DNA from 3 places in the Streptomyces sp. NPDC127092 genome. Region 2 is predicted to be linked to each of the others. Evidence: riboswitches for the same ligand, from Rfam matches in the RefSeq annotation. Region 2 holds a riboswitch; each other region holds the start of a gene.
The links. Region 2 has a riboswitch for cyclic di-AMP ahead of ACFWJO_RS30205 (M23 family metallopeptidase). Riboswitches for the same ligand answer to the same signal wherever they lie in the genome.
Positions count from the first base shown of each region.

Region 1: it holds a riboswitch for cyclic di-AMP, as region 2 does, so the genes downstream of both, ACFWJO_RS31990 (transglycosylase SLT domain-containing protein) here and ACFWJO_RS30205 (M23 family metallopeptidase) in region 2, are expected to answer to the same signal.
Region 3: it holds a riboswitch for cyclic di-AMP, as region 2 does, so the genes downstream of both, ACFWJO_RS27055 (M23 family metallopeptidase) here and ACFWJO_RS30205 (M23 family metallopeptidase) in region 2, are expected to answer to the same signal.

Region 1 is NZ_JBHXFE010000051.1:54,782-60,414, forward strand. Features, by position in the region: gene ACFWJO_RS31975 (hypothetical protein) at 1-6, opposite strand, end outside; gene ACFWJO_RS31980 (protein kinase) at 253-2,070, shown strand; gene ACFWJO_RS31985 (alpha/beta fold hydrolase) at 2,299-3,210, shown strand; cyclic di-AMP (ydaO/yuaA leader) riboswitch at 3,521-3,710, shown strand; gene ACFWJO_RS31990 (transglycosylase SLT domain-containing protein) at 3,715-4,578, shown strand; gene ACFWJO_RS31995 (polysaccharide deacetylase family protein) at 4,739-5,536, shown strand.
Region 2 is NZ_JBHXFE010000045.1:41,901-47,533, forward strand. Features, by position in the region: gene ACFWJO_RS30195 (MFS transporter) at 1-1,128, shown strand, start outside; gene ACFWJO_RS30200 (PP2C family protein-serine/threonine phosphatase) at 1,212-2,453, shown strand; cyclic di-AMP (ydaO/yuaA leader) riboswitch at 2,656-2,821, shown strand; gene ACFWJO_RS30205 (M23 family metallopeptidase) at 2,833-3,921, shown strand; gene ACFWJO_RS30210 (aldo/keto reductase) at 4,040-4,996, shown strand; gene ACFWJO_RS30215 (PrsW family intramembrane metalloprotease) at 5,058-5,633, opposite strand, start outside.
Region 3 is NZ_JBHXFE010000037.1:22,417-28,049, forward strand. Features, by position in the region: gene ACFWJO_RS27050 (GntR family transcriptional regulator) at 1-201, opposite strand, end outside; gene ACFWJO_RS27055 (M23 family metallopeptidase) at 431-1,201, opposite strand; cyclic di-AMP (ydaO/yuaA leader) riboswitch at 1,214-1,378, opposite strand; gene ACFWJO_RS27060 (M16 family metallopeptidase) at 1,580-2,947, opposite strand; gene ACFWJO_RS27065 (M16 family metallopeptidase) at 2,974-4,320, opposite strand; gene ACFWJO_RS27070 (DNA topoisomerase (ATP-hydrolyzing) subunit A) at 4,506-5,633, shown strand, end outside.

The DNA of each region.
Region 1 (5,633 bases), on a different contig from region 2:
TATCAAAGCGGTCTTCCTCACGATCGGTCTCGTCACGACACGGGCACCACGGCAAGCCGTCGTTTCGGATCCCCCGGACTGCCCTCCGGGTGCCCCTCTCGCCCCCGGAGGACGGGAAGGAAGGGACGCGGGTTGCCTGATGGGACGTCACGATCGCGTCAGAAGCCGACCGTTGCGGCCGCGGAGAAAAGGCACGCGCCGCTTCGGCCGTCGCCCGGCTCCCACCGTGCCGGGATACGGCATGATGCTCGCATGGTGACGGGGGACGAGGCCCAGGAGGCCGCGGCCGAGGGCCGGTTGGTCGGCGGCCGCTACCGGCTCGACGAACGGCTCGGTTCGGGCGGCATGGGCACGGTGTGGGCCGGACACGACCTCCTCGTCCGGCGCGAGGTCGCCGTCAAGCAGGCCCACACGGCGCATGATCCGGCGCGCGTCGAACGGGTCTTGCGCGAGGCGCGCGCCGCGGCCCGCGTGAACCACCCGGGCGTGGTGACGGTGCACGACATCGTCATCGAGGACGGGCACCCGTGGATCGTCATGGAGCGGGTACGCGGAGAATCCCTCGCCGACCGGCTGGACCGCGAAGGCGTTCTGCCCGAAAGGGAGGCGGCCCGCGTCGCCCTGCGCGTCGTCGAGGCGCTGACGGCGGCTCACGAACGGGACGTGCTGCACCGTGACGTGAAGCCGGCCAACGTCCTGCTGCGCGAGGACGGCGGCGTCGTGCTCACGGACTTCGGCATCGCGTACATCACGGGCGAGAAGCCGCTCACGCAGACCGGGGAGTTCGTCGGCTCCCTCGCCTACACGGCGCCGGAGCGCATGGGCGGCCGGCGCCCGGAGCCCGCCTCCGACCTGTGGTCGCTCGGCGTCCTGCTGTTCCAGATGGTGGAGGGCTGGTCGCCGTTCCATCGCGAGTCGATGGAGGAGACGGTCACGGCCGTCGTCGTCGACGAGACCCCGCCGACCCGGCGGGCCGACGCCCTGGCGCCCGTCGTACACGCGCTGCTCTCCAAGAGTCCGGACGACCGTCCCTCGTCCGCTGAAGTGGCGGAGTTGCTACGGGCGGCGGCGGAGCGGCCCGCGGAGGAGGCCGCGGGGCAGACCTCGGCGGGGGCCGCGGGGCAGAACTCCGTAGCGGAGAGGTCGGCGGCGGAGAACCCCGTAGCGGAGAGCCCGGTAGGGGAGAACCCCGTAGCGGAGAGCCGGAAAGCGGAGAAGCCGGTAGGGGAGGAGCCCGTAGCGCAGGAGGTCGCAGCGGACGAAGGAGGCCCGTCCGTCGGGGCGGACTCGGTCCGGCCCGTGCCGGCCACCGCAGGACCGAGTGCCGACGTCGTGCCGGTCACCGGTGGGGCCCGCCCCGAGGTGCCGGGCTCCGGGCGGCGGTCGCCCGGGCCGTCGCGGGGGACGGTGCGCCGGAGGCTCCTGGCCGCCGCCGCGGCCTGTGTCCTGCTCGGCTCGCTCGGAGCCTGGGCGCTCACGCAGTGGAACGACGGGACCGCCCGTTCCGGCGCCTCGGGCCCCGGTTCGCACGGCAAGGCCACCACCTCGTCGTCACCCGCGGCGAAGGCGGAGGCGAGGACGACGGCGACCCCGGGCACGAAGCCCCCTCGCCCGCAGCCGGTGCGCGGATACCGCCTGGTCGAGGAGAGCGGATTCCAGGCCGAGGTCCCGGCCGCCTGGTCGGCGGCCCACAGGAACGCCCAGGGCCAGTACCGCTACACCCAGGGCGACCTGGAACTCGTCATCGTCCCGGGCCGCGACACGACGGCGCGCTTCTCCGACAAGCCCATCGTCTATCAGGAGGACCTCGAGCCGGAGCTGGCCCCCTGGCGCGCCTCCAGCTGGTCCAGCGCCAGCGGAATGCGCGTGATCGAGGTCGGTGCGACGCAGTACGCCACCGGTGACTTCACCTGGGCGGACGACCGGGGGCGCGAGCTGTTCGTCCGCAACGCGGCCGTGCTCATCGCGGGCAGCTACCACCTCGTGATCGTCATCGGGCCCGAAAGCCGGCGCGACGAGGTCGGGAAGGTCCATGACCACGTCCTGGGGACGTACCGCAGGGCGACGTGAGCGCCCTGGCTCCCGGGACCGAGCCCCGTGCGTACCGCGTGGTGCAGGAGGCGCCGACCGACGTGATCACGCACGCCCTCGTCGTCCGGGCGGCCGGCGCGCTGACCGGCGAAAGGCCCGCCGTCGCGTTGAGGTACCGTCGACCCGCCCCAACAGCACGCCCTGACCACCCCGTTCGGTTCGTCGCGCGCCACGGGCCGAGCCCAGACACGTCGAGGAGACGCGACCATGACCCGTGCGGACGGACCGCGGCCGGCCCCCGAAGCGATACCGCTCGACCTCCCCGTGGACGGGACGACGCTCCGCGTGCTGCGCTTCGGCACGGGTCCGCGGACCGCGGTCGCCGCCCACGGCATCTCGGCCTCGGGGATGTCCTTCGCGGCCGTCGCCCGGCACCTGCCGGCGGACTGGTCGCTGTACGCGGTCGACCTGCGCGGCCGCGGCGGCAGCTCGACCGCCTCCGGTCCGTACGGCATCGACCGGCACGCCGCCGACCTCGTGACGGCGGCCCGGGCCTGGGGCGACGGCGGGCCCGTGGTCCTGACCGGCCAGTCCATGGGCGCGTACGTGGCGCTGCGCGCCGCCGCCCGGGCGCCCGGCCTCTTCGAGCGCCTCCTGCTGATCGACGGCGGCCTGCCGATCCCGCTGCCCGCCGACGCGGACCCCGACGCGGTGCTGGCGGCCAGCCTGGGACCGGCGCTCGCCCGGCTCTCGATGACGTACGACAGCGACCAGGCCTACGTCGACTTCTTCCGCGCCCACCCGGCGCTCGGGCCGCACTGGAACGCGGACATCGAGTCGTACGTCCGCTACGACCTCACCGGCCCCGAAGGCGCCCGCCGTTCCCGGGCCCAGGAGGCGGCCGTCCGACAGGACGGGCGCGAACTCCTCACCGGCGCCGCGTCGTTCGGCACCGACCTGGCGGGCCTGAAGGTGCCCGCCCTGCTGCTGCACGCGCCGCTCGGGCTGCTCGGCGAGGCCCCCGGCATGCTGCCGCCCGCGCTCGTCGACCACTGGACCGCGCAGGCGCCGAACCTGACCGCCGAGTTCGTGCCGGACTGCAACCACTACACGATCCTCATGGGCGAGCCGGCCCGCCTGGTCGCGGAACGGCTGGTGGCGCCGCACGGCCGCGCCTGACGCACTCCATTGCAGGGCAAAACGGACGATGTCCGGTTATTCCCCTGCAATGCCGGAATGCGGATCTGATTCCACAAGCGGGTATTTCGCTCTCCAGTAAAGGGCCCGGTCGGCGCGCGTGATCTGAATCACGCCGGACCGGGCCCTCCTGCTGCTGGCGGAGCGTCAGGTGCCGTATTGCGGAAAACGGTTGGTGCGGCGACGCGTACCGGGCGGAATGATCCTTTCGTAATTCCTGCTAGATCAATTTTCCGCAAGGAATTCCCGCCTTGTTTTCCGGATTTGTTTTCGCATAGCGTCGCCCCGCAACCGGACGGAAACGCCGAATCCTGCCGCCGTCCGGGCGACCGCACTCACCACACATCCGGCAGGAGCGGGGGACCCAGGTTTGCCGCCGGTCCCGGTCTCCGGGGACGGCTCGGGGTGAAGCCGCGCACGCCGCGGCCGGGCATCTCCTGCCCGAACCCGACAGCTCACCTCGCAGGCGGAGGAGAGGAACCCGCCATGCGTGGACACGGCAAGCACCGCCGCCCCAAGAACGTCCCGCTCACCCGCGGCATCGCCGCCGTGAGCCTCACCGGCAGCGCCGCCCTCGCGCTTCCGCTGGCCGGAGCCACCAGCGCGGCCGCGGCCGCTCCGCAGGGCACGCACTCCGTCGCAGTGGCAAAGCCCGCGGTTTCGGCGGCCCTCCAGTCGGTCACGGCGAACGCCTCGAAGGCGGCCTCCCGGGTCGCGCCGGTGAAGTATTCCGTAGTCGCCGGCGACTCGCTCTCGAAGATCGCCGGGAAGTACGGGGTGAAGGGCGGCTGGAAGAAGCTCTACCGCGACAACCGGAAGGTCGTCGGCAAGGACCCCGGTCTCATCCGGCCCGGCCAGAAGCTCTCCGTCGCCGCCACCCGGACCGCGCCCCGCCCGGCGGCCCCGGCCCCCGCCACCCGCGCCTCCGTCACCACGCGCTCCGCCGCCTCCGCCCCGGCCCCGGCCGTCAAGGCCGCCGCCACCGCCGCCACCAAGGCCGCGTCCGCGAGCACCGCCGGCTACACGTACGCCGACAACCTCGAGGGCTGGATCCGCGAGTCCCTCGACATCATGGCCCGCGAGGGCATCCCCGGCACGTTCGACGGCATCTACCGCAACATCATGCGCGAGTCGTCCGGCAACCCCCGCGCGATCAACAACTGGGACTCGAACGCCCTCGCCGGCACCCCGTCCAAGGGCCTGCTCCAGGTGATCGACCCCACCTTCCAGGCCTACCACGTCGCGGGCACCGCCAACGACCCCTACGACCCCGTGGCCAACATCACGGCCGCCTGCAACTACGCCGCCGCCCGCTACGGCTCGATCGACAACGTCTTCGGCGCGTACTGACCGACCGGTTCACCGCCACGGCACGGCCGGGCAGCCCTCAGGGGCCGCCCGGCCGTGCCGTTCCCCACCGTTCCCGCACGTCGATGAAACCTTCCGGCCGTCTCTTCCGTCCTCCCCTGCGGGAGCCGTTCGGGACGAAGACGCTGGGAGTGGGCACCGCATGGGGCTGAAGGGCAAGTACACCGCACACATAGCCGTGGTGGCTTCGGCGGTCGCGATCGGTCTGGCCTCGTGGGGGGCCGCCGCGCTGACGGACACCGAGGCCGAGGCCCGGGCGGGGGAGCGGCAGGAGCAGCGGGTGCCGGCCGGGGACGCCAAGGGCCCGGCGCAGGTGCCGCCGGTGAAGGTCCCTCAGAGCATCGCGCACGCCGCCGAGGCGGGCGGAACGTCGGTGAACATCACCATCGACGACGGTCCCGACCCGCGGTGGACGCCCCAGGTGCTCGACATCCTCAAGGAGAACGACGTCAAGGCCGTGTTCTGCATGGTCGGTCCGCGGGCGAAGGAGTTCCCCGAACTGGTCAAGCGGGTCGTGGCCGAGGGACACCGGCTCTGCGACCACACCGTGTCCCACGACACCACCATGGACAAGAAGCCCGTCGACTACCAGAAGCAGCAGATCCTCGACGCGAAGCGGATGATCGAGGAGGCGGCCGGCGGAGCGAAGGTGGAGTACTACCGCGCCCCCGGCGGCGCGTTCACCCCGAACAGCCGGCGCATCGCCGCCGAGGCCGGGATGCGGCCGCTCGGCTGGAACGTGGACACCAAGGACTTCGAGCTGCCGGGCACCGGCGCCATCGTCAACACGGTGAAGCAGGAGCTGTCCAACGGACCGACGATCCTCTTCCACGACGGCGGCGGCGACCGCGCCCAGACCGTCGCGGCGCTGAAGCAGGTGCTGCCGTGGCTGAAGGAACAGGGCCACCCGACCAGCTTCCCGGTGCGGACCACGCCCTGAACCGCCGGACACCGCCCGGGCGGGCAGGGTCCGGGCCGGACCCCGCCTGAGGACCGTCCGGCGGACCAGGGCCGGGGGACGCCTCCTAGTGACCTGG
Region 2 (5,633 bases):
TACCTGGCGGCCCATCTGGCCGACGGGCTCGGCATGGCCGCCTGGGCGGTCGGACTCGTCCTCGGCGCCCGGAACCTGTCGCAGCAGGGCATGTTCCTCGTCGGCGGCGCGCTCGCCGACCGGCTCGGCTTCAAGCCGCTGATCGTCGCGGGCTGCGCGCTGCGGACGGCCGGCTTCGGGGCGCTCGCCTTCGCGCAGTCGCTGCCGATGCTGATCGCCGCCTCGCTCGCGACGGGGCTCGCGGGCGCGCTGTTCAACCCGGCGGTGCGGGCGTATCTGGCGGCGGAGGCGGGAGAGGAGCGGCGCGTCGAGGCGTTCGCCCTGTTCAACACGTACTACCAGGCGGGCATTCTGCTCGGGCCGCTGATCGGGGTGGCCCTGACGGGGGTGTCGTTCCGGCTGACGTGCGTGGTGGCCGCGCTGCTGTTCGCCGCGCTGACCCTCGTACAGCTGAGGCATCTGCCCGTACGGCACGAGGACGGCGCGCCGGGCGGGCCGGGCGGGCAGGCGCGGGGGCAGTTCCGGACGGTGCTCGCCAACCGGGTCTTCTGGCTGTTCTCGCTGGCCATGACCGGTTCGTACGTGCTGTCCTTCCAGGTCTATCTGGCGCTGCCGCTCGCCGCGGGCGGCACGGCGGCGACGACCGCCCTGTTCGCGGTGTCGGCGCTGGTCGCGCTCGCCGGGCAGCTGAGGATCACCGCCTGGTGCAAGGCGCGGCTCAGCCGGGAGCGGTGTCTGGTGCTCGGGCTCGCCCTGATGGGGGCGGCGTTCCTGGTGCCGGCCGCCCTGGGGCGCTCGCTGCCCGCGCTGCTGCTGTGCGCGGCGGTCCTGGCGGTCGCGAACGCGGTGCTCTACCCGTTCGAGATGGACACGGTCGTCGCCCTGTCCGAGGGCCGCTGGGTCGCCACCCACTACGGGCTGTACAACACGGTCTGCGGGGTCGGCATCACCCTGGGGAACCTGGGGACGGGCGCGCTGCTCGACGTGACGGGCTGGTCGGCGGCGCCCTGGCTGGTGCTGTGCGCGGTCGGCCTCGGCTGCGCGGCGGCCATGGCGGCCCTGGCGCGGGGCGGGCGGCTCGCCGTACGCCAACCGGCCGAGGAGGAGTCGCCGAGCCGTACGGCCTGACGGCACCCTGAGGTGGGCGCGGTACGGTCCGCCGCCGCGGTCGGACGGACGGGCCGGCCGACCGACCGGGCAGGAGAGCACAGGTGCGGCGAGCAGCGGCGGCCGGCGGGGCGGACGGTGAGGGCCCGGGCGGCGGCGCGAGCCCGTACCGCGGTGCCCGGCGCTTCCTGCGGGCCCTGCCTCCGCTGCTGATCCTGGGTGGCGTGGTGTACGACGTGGCCACGCCGCCCACCTACTCGGCGGCGCCGCTGTACTCGGCGGCGCCGCTGATCGCGGCCCCGTTCTTCTCCACGCTGACGACGCTGCTCACGGGGCTCGCCGCGGTCCTCGCGAGCATCGGACTGCACTTCTACAACGGGACGGCGGACACGATCCCGGCGTTGACGGAGGTGCTGACGGTCGTCACGGTCTCGGCGCTCGCCGTGCTGATCAACCGGGTGGCGCGGCGCAGCGGGCAACGGCTCGCGTCCGCGAGGGTGATCGCCGAGACGGCGCAGAAGGCGGTGCTGCCCACGCCGCCCGAGCGGATCGGCGGGCTGCAGATCGCGGCCCGGTACGAGGCGGCGCAGGCGGACGCGTTCATCGGCGGCGACCTGTTCGCGGTGCAGGACACCCCGCACGGGGTGCGGCTCGTGGTGGGCGACGTGCGGGGCAAGGGCCTCGACGCGGTGGAGGCGGTGGCGGTGATCATCGGCGCCTTCCGGGAGGCGGCCGAGCAGGAGTCGACGCTGGAGGGCGTGGCGGCGCGCCTGGAGAGGGCGCTGGCGCGGGAGGGCGCGCGGCGCGCGGGCCTGGACGCGTTCGAGGGCTTCACGACGGCGGTGCTCGCCGAGATCCCGGGCGGCGACCGGGTGGTGCGGGTGGTCAACCGGGGCCATCCCGAGCCGTTGCTGCTGCACGCCGACGGTGGTGTGGAGCCGCTGCGGCCGAGCGAGGCCGCGCTGCCGCTGGGCATGGGGGATCTGGGCGGGGGACCGGACCGGGCGGACGTGACGCCGTATCCGCAGGGCGCGACGCTGCTGTTCCACACGGACGGCCTGTCGGAGGCGCGGGACGCGGCAGGGGTGTTCTACGACCCTGCCGAGCGGCTGGCGGGGCGGATCTTCCCGGGGCCGGACGAGCTGCTCGACGCGCTGGTGGCGGACGTGCGCCGGCACACGGACGGGGGCACGACGGACGACATGGCGCTGCTGGCGGTGAGCCGCCGGGCGGCGGGGCAGCCGGAGCGGCGGCGGACGATGCCGGTGGTACCGCCGGACGGGGCGGGCCGCAGCGGCCGGAGGCCGTCTCGCCGCGACCTCCGGGCGGGCGGTGACCGGCCGTAGTCGGTGGGTGTCCCTCCGATAACAATTGACGTAACGTCAGATCGGGGGTTTGCTGCTGACGTGTTTCTGAGTGGGGGTCAAATCGGGCGATGCCCTCTCAATTCAGCTAATGATCAAGAGGAACGGCTTGGAATCGGGCGGCCGTGTCTATTAACGTTCGATAACGCAGCGCGGTCGTCCCAGCCGTCGCAAGAGACGGCACCGTGCGCGCGCGCCGAATCCCGCAAGGGAACCGGGGAACCACCACTTGGGGTGAATCGGGCCCCACCGCACTCGTCCGACTCGTGTGACCCGTGCGGCACGGCCCGTAGGAGACCTTCCTGCTCCGAACCCGTCAGCTAACCCGGTAGGCGAGAAGGAAGGAAAGGAGAGCGCCTCCGTGGCGTCCAACACCCCGGCTCCGCAAGCCCCCTTCACCTCCTACGACGCCCCCGGCGCGGCGGGCGCCCTGGACGGGGCCGCGGAGGAGTGGAACCCCACCGAGGACTCCCTGCGGGACCGGACCCGCTCCGGCGGACGCCACCGCGTCGTCAAGCAGCGCTCCAACTTCGCCCGTTCCTCCACCGTGCTCGGTGTCGGCGTCATCGCCGCCGTCGGCGCCGGCGGCCTGGCCACCGCCCAGCAGAAGCCCCCGGTCTCGATAGCGCTTCCGGACCTGAACCTGCCCGACGCCTCCGAACTGCCGGGCGTCGGCGACCTGATCGGCTCGGACGCCGAGGACAAGGGCGCCGCGGACACCGCCGGCAACAACGCCCAGCCGCTCACCGCGCTCACCTACACCACCGCCGCCGACCAGGGCGCCGGCGCGGACGCGCGGACCGAGACCAAGACGTCGACCGACGCCGGCGAGGCGCTGCGCGCCCGCATCCTTCAGCAGGCCGAGCAGCAGCAGGCCGCCGCCGACGCCGCCGCCAAGGAAGCGGCGGAGAAGGCCGCGGCCGAGAAGGCGGCGGCGGAGGCCGAGGCCAAGGCCGACGCGGCGGAGAAGGCGGCCGCCGAGGCCAAGCGGAAGGCCGAGGAGGAGGCCGCGGCCAAGGCCGAGGCCGAGCGCCTCGCCCAGCTCGCCGCCAGCTACGCGCTGCCGACCTCCTCGTACACGATCACCTCGACCTACGGCCAGGCCGGCTCGATGTGGTCCTCCGGCTACCACACCGGCCTGGACTTCGCCGCTCCCACCGGCACCCCGGTCAAGGCCGTCCACGGCGGCACCGTGCAGTCCGCCGGCTGGTCCGGCGCGTACGGCTACCGCATCGTCCTGCAGCTGGAGGACGGCACCGAGGTCTGGTACTGCCACCTCTCGTCGATGACCGTCGGCGCCGGCCAGTCCGTCGGCACCGGCGAGACCATCGGCCGCGTCGGCGCCACCGGCAACGTCACCGGCCCCCACCTCCACCTCGAGGTGCACACCCCGTCCGGCGACGGCATCGACCCGGCGGCGTGGCTGAACTCCAAGGGCCTGAGCGTCTGACGCGCGGGGTCGGATACCCGCGTGACCGCGTGACCGCGTGACCGCGTGGACCGTCTGGTCCCAGTGATCCTTCCGCATCGCCGGAATAGGCCCGGTGGTGCGGGAGGTTGACCGACCCATGACCTCTCTTCGCCAGCTGGGCACCTCCGACCTGCACGTCTTCCCGCTCGCCCTCGGCGGCAACGTCTTCGGCTGGAGCGCCGACGAGGCGCAGTCCTTCGCCGTCCTCGACGCCTACGCCGCCGCCGGCGGCAACTTCGTCGACACCGCGGACGTCTACTCGGCCTGGGCCGAGGGCAACGAGGGCGGCGAGTCCGAGACCGTCATCGGCCGCTGGCTCGCCTCCCGCGGCAACCGCTCCGACATCCTCGTCGCCACCAAGGTCGGTGCCCACCCGCAGTACAAGGGCCTGAGCGCCACCACCATCAAGGCCGCCGCCGAGGAGTCGCTGCGCCGCCTCGGCACCGACCACATCGACCTCTACTACACGCACTTCGACGACGAGTCGGTGCCGGTGGAGGAGATCGTCACCGCCCTCGACCAGCTGGTGAAGGACGGCAAGGTGCGGGCCGTCGCCGCCTCCAACATCTCCCCGGAGCGGCTGCGCGCCTCCCTCGACTTCGCCGAGGCCGAGGGCCTCGCCCGTTACGTCGCCCTGCAGCCCCAGTACAACCTGGTGTCCCGCGAGACCTACGAGGGTCCGCTCCTCGACACCGCCGCGCAGGCCGGGCTCGCGGCCGTGCCGTACTACGGGCTCGCCGCCGGCTTCCTGACCGGCAAGTACCGCCCCGGCGCCACCGTCTCCAGCGTCCGCGCCGCGGGCGCCGGCAAGCACCTGGAGACCGAGCGCGGCCGGAAGGTGCTCGCGGCGCTCGACGCGGTCGCCGCGGCGCACGACGCCGAGCCCGCCACCGTGGCCCTCGCCTGGCTGGCCTCCCGTCCGACGGTCGCCGCCCCGATCGCCTCGGCCCGCACGGTCGAGCAGCTTCCCGCGCTGGTCGCGGTGGCCGACCTGACCCTGACGGAGGCGGAACTCGCCACGCTCACGGAGGCCTCCGAGGCACCCGCCGCCTGATCCGGGCCTGCCCGGGGGCGGTCCAGGGCTCGCGCGTGGCGGTCCGGTCGGTGCGGGGTCGCTAGCCGCGGTACGGGTTGTAGCCGCCGTAGTCCAGGTACTGCGGCGGCACCCACACCCGGCCGGTCGCCCGGGCCGCGTACGTCAGCGCGGGCGAGGCCACCCGCCGGCGCTGCCACAGGTGGTGCAGCAGCTCCTGCTCGCGGACCGCGAAGTCCGGCGCGGCCTGCCCGCGCCGCGCGCGGTGGCGCAGGAACGCCAGGGTGGTCGCGAACGCCTCGTACTCGCCGACGGCCTGCGCGCCCGGCTTGCCGAAGGTCCGGGCCGCGTAGCCGCGGGCCATCGCGCGGGCCCGCATCGAGGAGAGCGCGAGCGGTTCGTCGTGCGCGAGCCAGCCGGCCGTCGCGTAGGCCGGGAGCTCGCCGGATATCGTGCGCAGCTCCTTCTGCCGGCTCCATATCGCGAGCCAGGTGAGCAGCCCGAAGACCGGCACCATGAACATCCCGTAGACGAGGACGAACGCCAGCGGGTGGAAGGTCGCCGAGCCGTTCCACAGCGCGTGCAGGCCCATGGCGAGGAGCAGGCCGGCGAACGGCAGCAGCCAGAGGCGGGTGCGGCGGAACCGGGCGGCGGCCGG
Region 3 (5,633 bases), on a different contig from region 2:
GGCGACATGCGCGCCGGCGTGCCGGCGGGTCACGACGAAGCCTTCCGACTCCAGGGTGCGCAGCGCCTCGCGGACCGGGACGCGGGAGACGCCGTAGCGGCGGGCGAGCTGTTCCTCGGTCAGTCTGGCGCCCCGCGCGTACACCCCGGAGACGATGTCGTCCCGGATCGCCGTGCATACCGAGTGCGCGGGAATGCGCATGTCCGACCTCCGAATTCGTCCGCGCTAAACCCCCGTCGGGCGGCGCCTGTCCGGCGACTCTATTGCAGGACGGCGGAATTTCCGATGCCGCCCGGTGACAAAGAACGCAAAAAGCCCCGGCTCGTTTCGAGCCGGGGCTTTCGTGCGGGATGCGCGCGCCGGACCGCGCGGGATTCGCGCCCCGGAAGCCCGCGCCGGACGCCCGTGCCGGATGTCCGTACGGGGTGCGTCAGACGTTGACGCCGCGTGCGCGCAGGTAGGAGATCGGGTTGATGTCGGAGCCGTAGTCCGCGCCGGTGCGCGCCTCGAAGTGGAGGTGCGGGCCGGTGGAGTTGCCGGACGAGCCGGAGACGCCGATCTGCTCGCCCGGCGTGACCTTCTGGCCGACGCGGACGGTGATGGCGGAGAGGTGGCCGTACTGGGTGTACGTGCCGTCGTTCATCCGGATCACGATGTTGTTGCCGTACGCGCCGCCCCAGCCGGCCTCGACGACGGTGCCGGAGCCGACGGAGACGACCTTGCTGCCGTAGGCGGCGTGGAAGTCGATGCCGGAGTGGCTGCCGGAGGACCAGAGCGAGCCGCCGGTCTTGTAGCCGGTGGTCACGTACGAGCCGGCGACGGGGAGCTGGAAGGAGGCGAGGCGCTTGCGCTCCGCCTCGCGGGCGGCGCGCTCCTTGGCCTCGCGGATCTCCTTGGCGCGGGCCTCGGCCTTGCGCTTCGCCTCGGCGGCGGCCTTGACGCGGGCCTCGGCCTCGGCGGCGGCCTTCTCCTGGGCGGCGGCCTGGGCGTCGACGCGCTCGGCGAGGGAGTCCTCGGCGATCACCTGGGTGAGGCCTGTGTCCTCGAGGGAGGTGTCGTCCGTGTCGGCGGCGAGCGCCGGGGAGGCGAGGGTGCCGATCACACCGGTGGTGGCGAGCGTCGCCACGCCGGCGATGCCGGCGCCTCGACGAGCCAGCCGGCTCGGACCACGATGCTTCCCGGTGGCACGGGTGAACGCCATGTAGTGGCTGATCCTTTCCTTCCCTCTCGCCTACCGGGTTAGCTGACGGGTTCGGAGCAGGAAGGTCTCCTACGGGCCCCTCCGCCTGAGCGAAGGCGTCCGATTCACCCCAGGGACTGCGCGTGGGTCCCCGGCTCCCCAGGCTCGCGCCTTGCGGGGACTCGGCGATGACTGTCCGTTGCCGCGGATGCGGCGTCGTGCAACGGCCGGACAGCCGGGTCGACGCTAGGCCGATCTTCTGTCAATCGCCAAACAGACAGCCCAGTTTGTAAGACATGCCACAGGGCAGAAGATCACACTCCTTGGCAATAGGGACATACGGGAGGACCCTGACTAACCGGGTCGTCAGGGTCCTCGAAACCGGGTGCGGCGGCTCAATCAGCCGCTGACGACGGTCACTTCACCGATGCCGAGCGCCCGCACCGGCTCCGCGATCTGCGCCGCGTCGCCGACCAGGACCGTCACGAGCCGGTCCACCGGGAAGGCGTTGACCACGGCCGCGGTCGCCTCCACCGTGCCCGTCTCGGCCAGCCGCGCGTACAACTGCGCCTGGTAGTCGTCCGGGAGGTGCTGCTCGACCTGGTCGGCCAGCGTCCCGGCGACGGACGCGGCCGTCTCGTACTTCAGCGGTGCCACGCCCACCAGGTTCTGCACGGCCACGTCGCGCTCCGCGTCCGTCAGGCCCTCGGCGGCCAGGGTGCGCAGCACCTTCCACAGGTCGTCAAGTGCCGGGCCCGTGTTGGGAGTGTCGACCGAGCCGCTGATGGCGAGCATCGACGCGCCGTTGCCGGCGCCGTCGGAGCGCAGCACCTGGCCGAAGGCCCGCACGCCGTACGTGTAGCCCTTCTCCTCGCGCAGGACGCGGTCCAGGCGGGAGGTGAGGGTGCCGCCGAGGCAGTACGTGCCGAGCACCTGGGCCGCCCACACGCTGTCGTGGCGGTCCGGGCCGACGCGGCCGATGAGCAGCTGCGTCTGGACAGCGCCGGGCCGGTCCACGATGACGACCCGGCCGGTGTCGTCGGCCGTGACGGGCGGCATCGGGCGCGGCGCGGCCGGCTTGCCGCTCCAGGCGCCCAGGGTCTCGGCGAGGACCTTGTCGAGGTCGACGCCGGTCAGGTCGCCGACCACGACGGCGGTGGCGGCGGCCGGACGGACGTACGCGTCGTAGAAGGCGCGGACGGCGGCGGCGTCGATCGCGGCGACGGTCTCCTCGGTGCCCTGGCGCGGCCGGGACATGCGCGAGGCGGCCGGGAACAGCTCCTTGGAGAGCTGCTTGGCGGCACGGCGGGCCGGGTTGGCCGTCTCGTGCGGGATCTCGTCCAGCCGGTTGCGCACCAGCCGCTCGACCTCGGACTCGGCGAACGCCGGGGCGATCAGCGCCTCCGAGAGCAGGCCGAGCGCCTTGGGCAGCCGGGAGACCGGCACCTCGAGCGAGACCCGTACGCCGGGGTGGTCGGCGTGCGCGTCCAGCGTGGCGCCGCAGCGCTCCAGCTCGGCGGCGAACTCCTCGGCCGAGTGCTGGTCGGTGCCCTCGGACAGGGCCCTCGCCATGATCGTGGCGACGCCGTCCAGGCCCTCGGGCTCGGCGTCCAGCGGGGCGTCGAGGAAGATCTCGACGGCCACCACCTGCTGGCCGGGGCGGTGGCAGCGCAGCACGGTCAGGCCGTTGTCGAGCGCGCCGCGCTCCGGGGCCGGGAAGGCCCAGGGCTTCGCCTCGCCCGGGGTGGGCTGCGGGTGGAAGGTCATGCTGGTCAAAGACGTGGCGGCGTCGGTCACCGGTCCGCTCCCTCTTCCTCGTCGCTGTCGGTCTCCTCGGCGGTGTCGCCCACCGGCTCGTAGACCAGGACGGCGCGGTTGTCCGGGCGCAGCCGGGCCTTGGCGACCTCCTGCACCTCCTCGGCGGTGATGTCGAGGACCCGGTCGACGGCGGTCAAGGCCAGCTGCGGGTCGCCGAAGAGCACCGCGTACCGGCACAGTTCGTCGGCGCGGCCGGCGACGGTGCCGAGCCGGTCCAGCCACTCGCGCTCCAACTGGGCCTGGGCGCGCTCCATCTCCTCGGGCGTGGGGCCCTCGGCGGCGAACCGGGCGAGCTCCTCGTCGACGGCCGCCTCGATCTGCGGCACCTCGACGCCGCCGGAGGTCTTGACGTCCAGCCAGCCGAGCGAGGGCGCGCCGGCGAGCCGCAGCAGGCCGAAGCCGGCGGCCACGGCGGTGCGGTCGCGGCGGACCAGCCGGTTGTGCAGGCGGGAGGACTCGCCGCCGCCGAGGACGGTCAGGGCCAGGTCGGCCGCGTCGCACGCGCGCGTGCCGTCGTGCGGCAGCCGGTAGGCCGCCATCAGAGCGCGGGCCGGGACCTCCTCCTCGATGACCTCGCGGCGCTGTTCGCCGATGGTCTCGGGCAGGTCGCCGGGGCGCGGCGCGGGCTTGCCGTCGTGCCCGGGGATGGAGCCGAAGTACTTCTCCACCCAGGCGAGGGTCTGCTCGGGGTCGATGTCGCCGACGACCGAGAGCACCGCGTTGTTCGGCGCGTAGTACGTACGGAAGAAGTTCCGCGCGTCTTCCAGGGTGGCGGCGTCCAGGTCGGCCATCGAGCCGATCGGGGTGTGGTGGTACGGGTGGCCCTCCGGGTACGCGAGGGCGGTGAGGCGCTCGAAGGCGGTGCCGTAGGGCACGTTGTCGTAGCGCTGGCGGCGCTCGTTCTTGACGACGTCGCGCTGGTTCTCCATGGAGACGTCGTCGAGGGCGGTGAGCAGCGAGCCCATGCGGTCGGCCTCCAGCCAGAGCGCGAGCTCCAGCTGGTGCGCCGGCATGGTCTCGAAGTAGTTGGTGCGCTCGAAGCTCGTCGTGCCGTTGAGCGAGCCGCCCGCGCCCTGCACCAGCTCGAAGTGGCCGTTGCCGTGGACCTGCTTCGAGCCCTGGAACATCAGGTGCTCGAAGAGGTGGGCGAGGCCGGTGAGGCCCTTGACCTCGTGACGGGAGCCGACGTCGTACCACAGGCAGACCGCCGCGACCGGGGTCAGGTGGTCCTCCGAGAGCACCACGCGCAGGCCGTTGGCCAGCCGGTGCTCGGTCGCTGTCAGTCCGCCGGAGCCGGCCTCGGCCTCAGCCGTGTGACCCATGGGCGTGTGTCCCTTCGATCGCGATCGGGAAAAGTCCTGCCACTGTATGCAAGCGCGCCGACACCTGGCGAAGTTCCCGGCCGCATCGGATGTCCCTCTTCCGGGTCGCGGTCGGCGTTGTCGGTGCCACGGTCCACAATGGTCCGCGTCAGATCAACCTTGTTGGTGAAGGAGCCGCAGCCGCGATGGCCCGCCGCAGCACGAAGACACCGCCGCCGGACGACGCGTTCGAGGAGCGAATCCTCGACATCGACGTCGTTGACGAGATGCAGGGCTCCTTCCTCGAGTACGCGTACTCGGTGATCTACTCGCGCGCGCTGCCCGACGCCCGCGACGGCATGAAGCCCGTGCAGCGGCGCATCGTCTACCAGATGAACGAGATGGGCCTGCGGCCCGACCGGGGCTTCGTCAAGTGCGCCCGCGTCGTCGGCGAGGTCATGGGCAAGCTGCACCCGCACGGCGACGCGTCCATCTACGACGCGATGGTCCGCATGGCGCAGCCCTTCTCCATGCGCGTGCCGCTGGTCGACGGACACGGCAACTTCGGCTCCCTCGGCAACGACGACCCGCCGGCCGCGATGCGGTACACGGAGTCGCGGATGGCGCCGGCCGCGCTGCTGATGACGGAGTCCATCGACGAGGACACCGTCGACTTCGCGCCCAACTACGACGGCCAGGAGCAGGAGCCGGTCGCGCTCCCCGCCGCGTACCCGAACCTGCTGGTCAACGGCGCCTCCGGGATCGCGGTCGGCATGGCCACCAACATGCCCCCGCACAACCTGGCCGAGGTCGTCGCGGCCGCCCGCCACCTGATCCGCCACCCGAACGCGGACCTGGAAGCGCTGATGCGCTTCGTGCCCGGCCCCGACCTGCCCACCGGCGGCCGGATCGTCGGCCTGTCCGGCATCAAGGACGCGTACGAGACGGGCCGCGGCACCTTCAAGATCCGCGCGACGGCCACCGTGGAGACGGTGACGGCGCGCCGCAAGGGCATCGTCGTCACCGAGCTGCCCTTCACCGTCGGCCCCGAGAAGGTCATCTCCAAGATCAAGGACCTGGTCGGCTCGAAGAAGCTCCAGGGCATCGCCGACGTCAAGGACCTCACCGACCGCAACCACGGCCTGCGCCTGGTCATCGAGGTGAAGAACGGCTTCGTGCCGGAGGCGGTCCTGGAGCAGCTCTACAAGCTGACGCCGATGGAGGAGTCCTTCGGCATCAACAACGTGGCCCTGGTCGACGGCCAGCCGCTCACCCTCGGCCTCAAGGAGCTGCTCGAGGTCTACCTCGACCACCGCTTCGACGTGGTCCGGCGC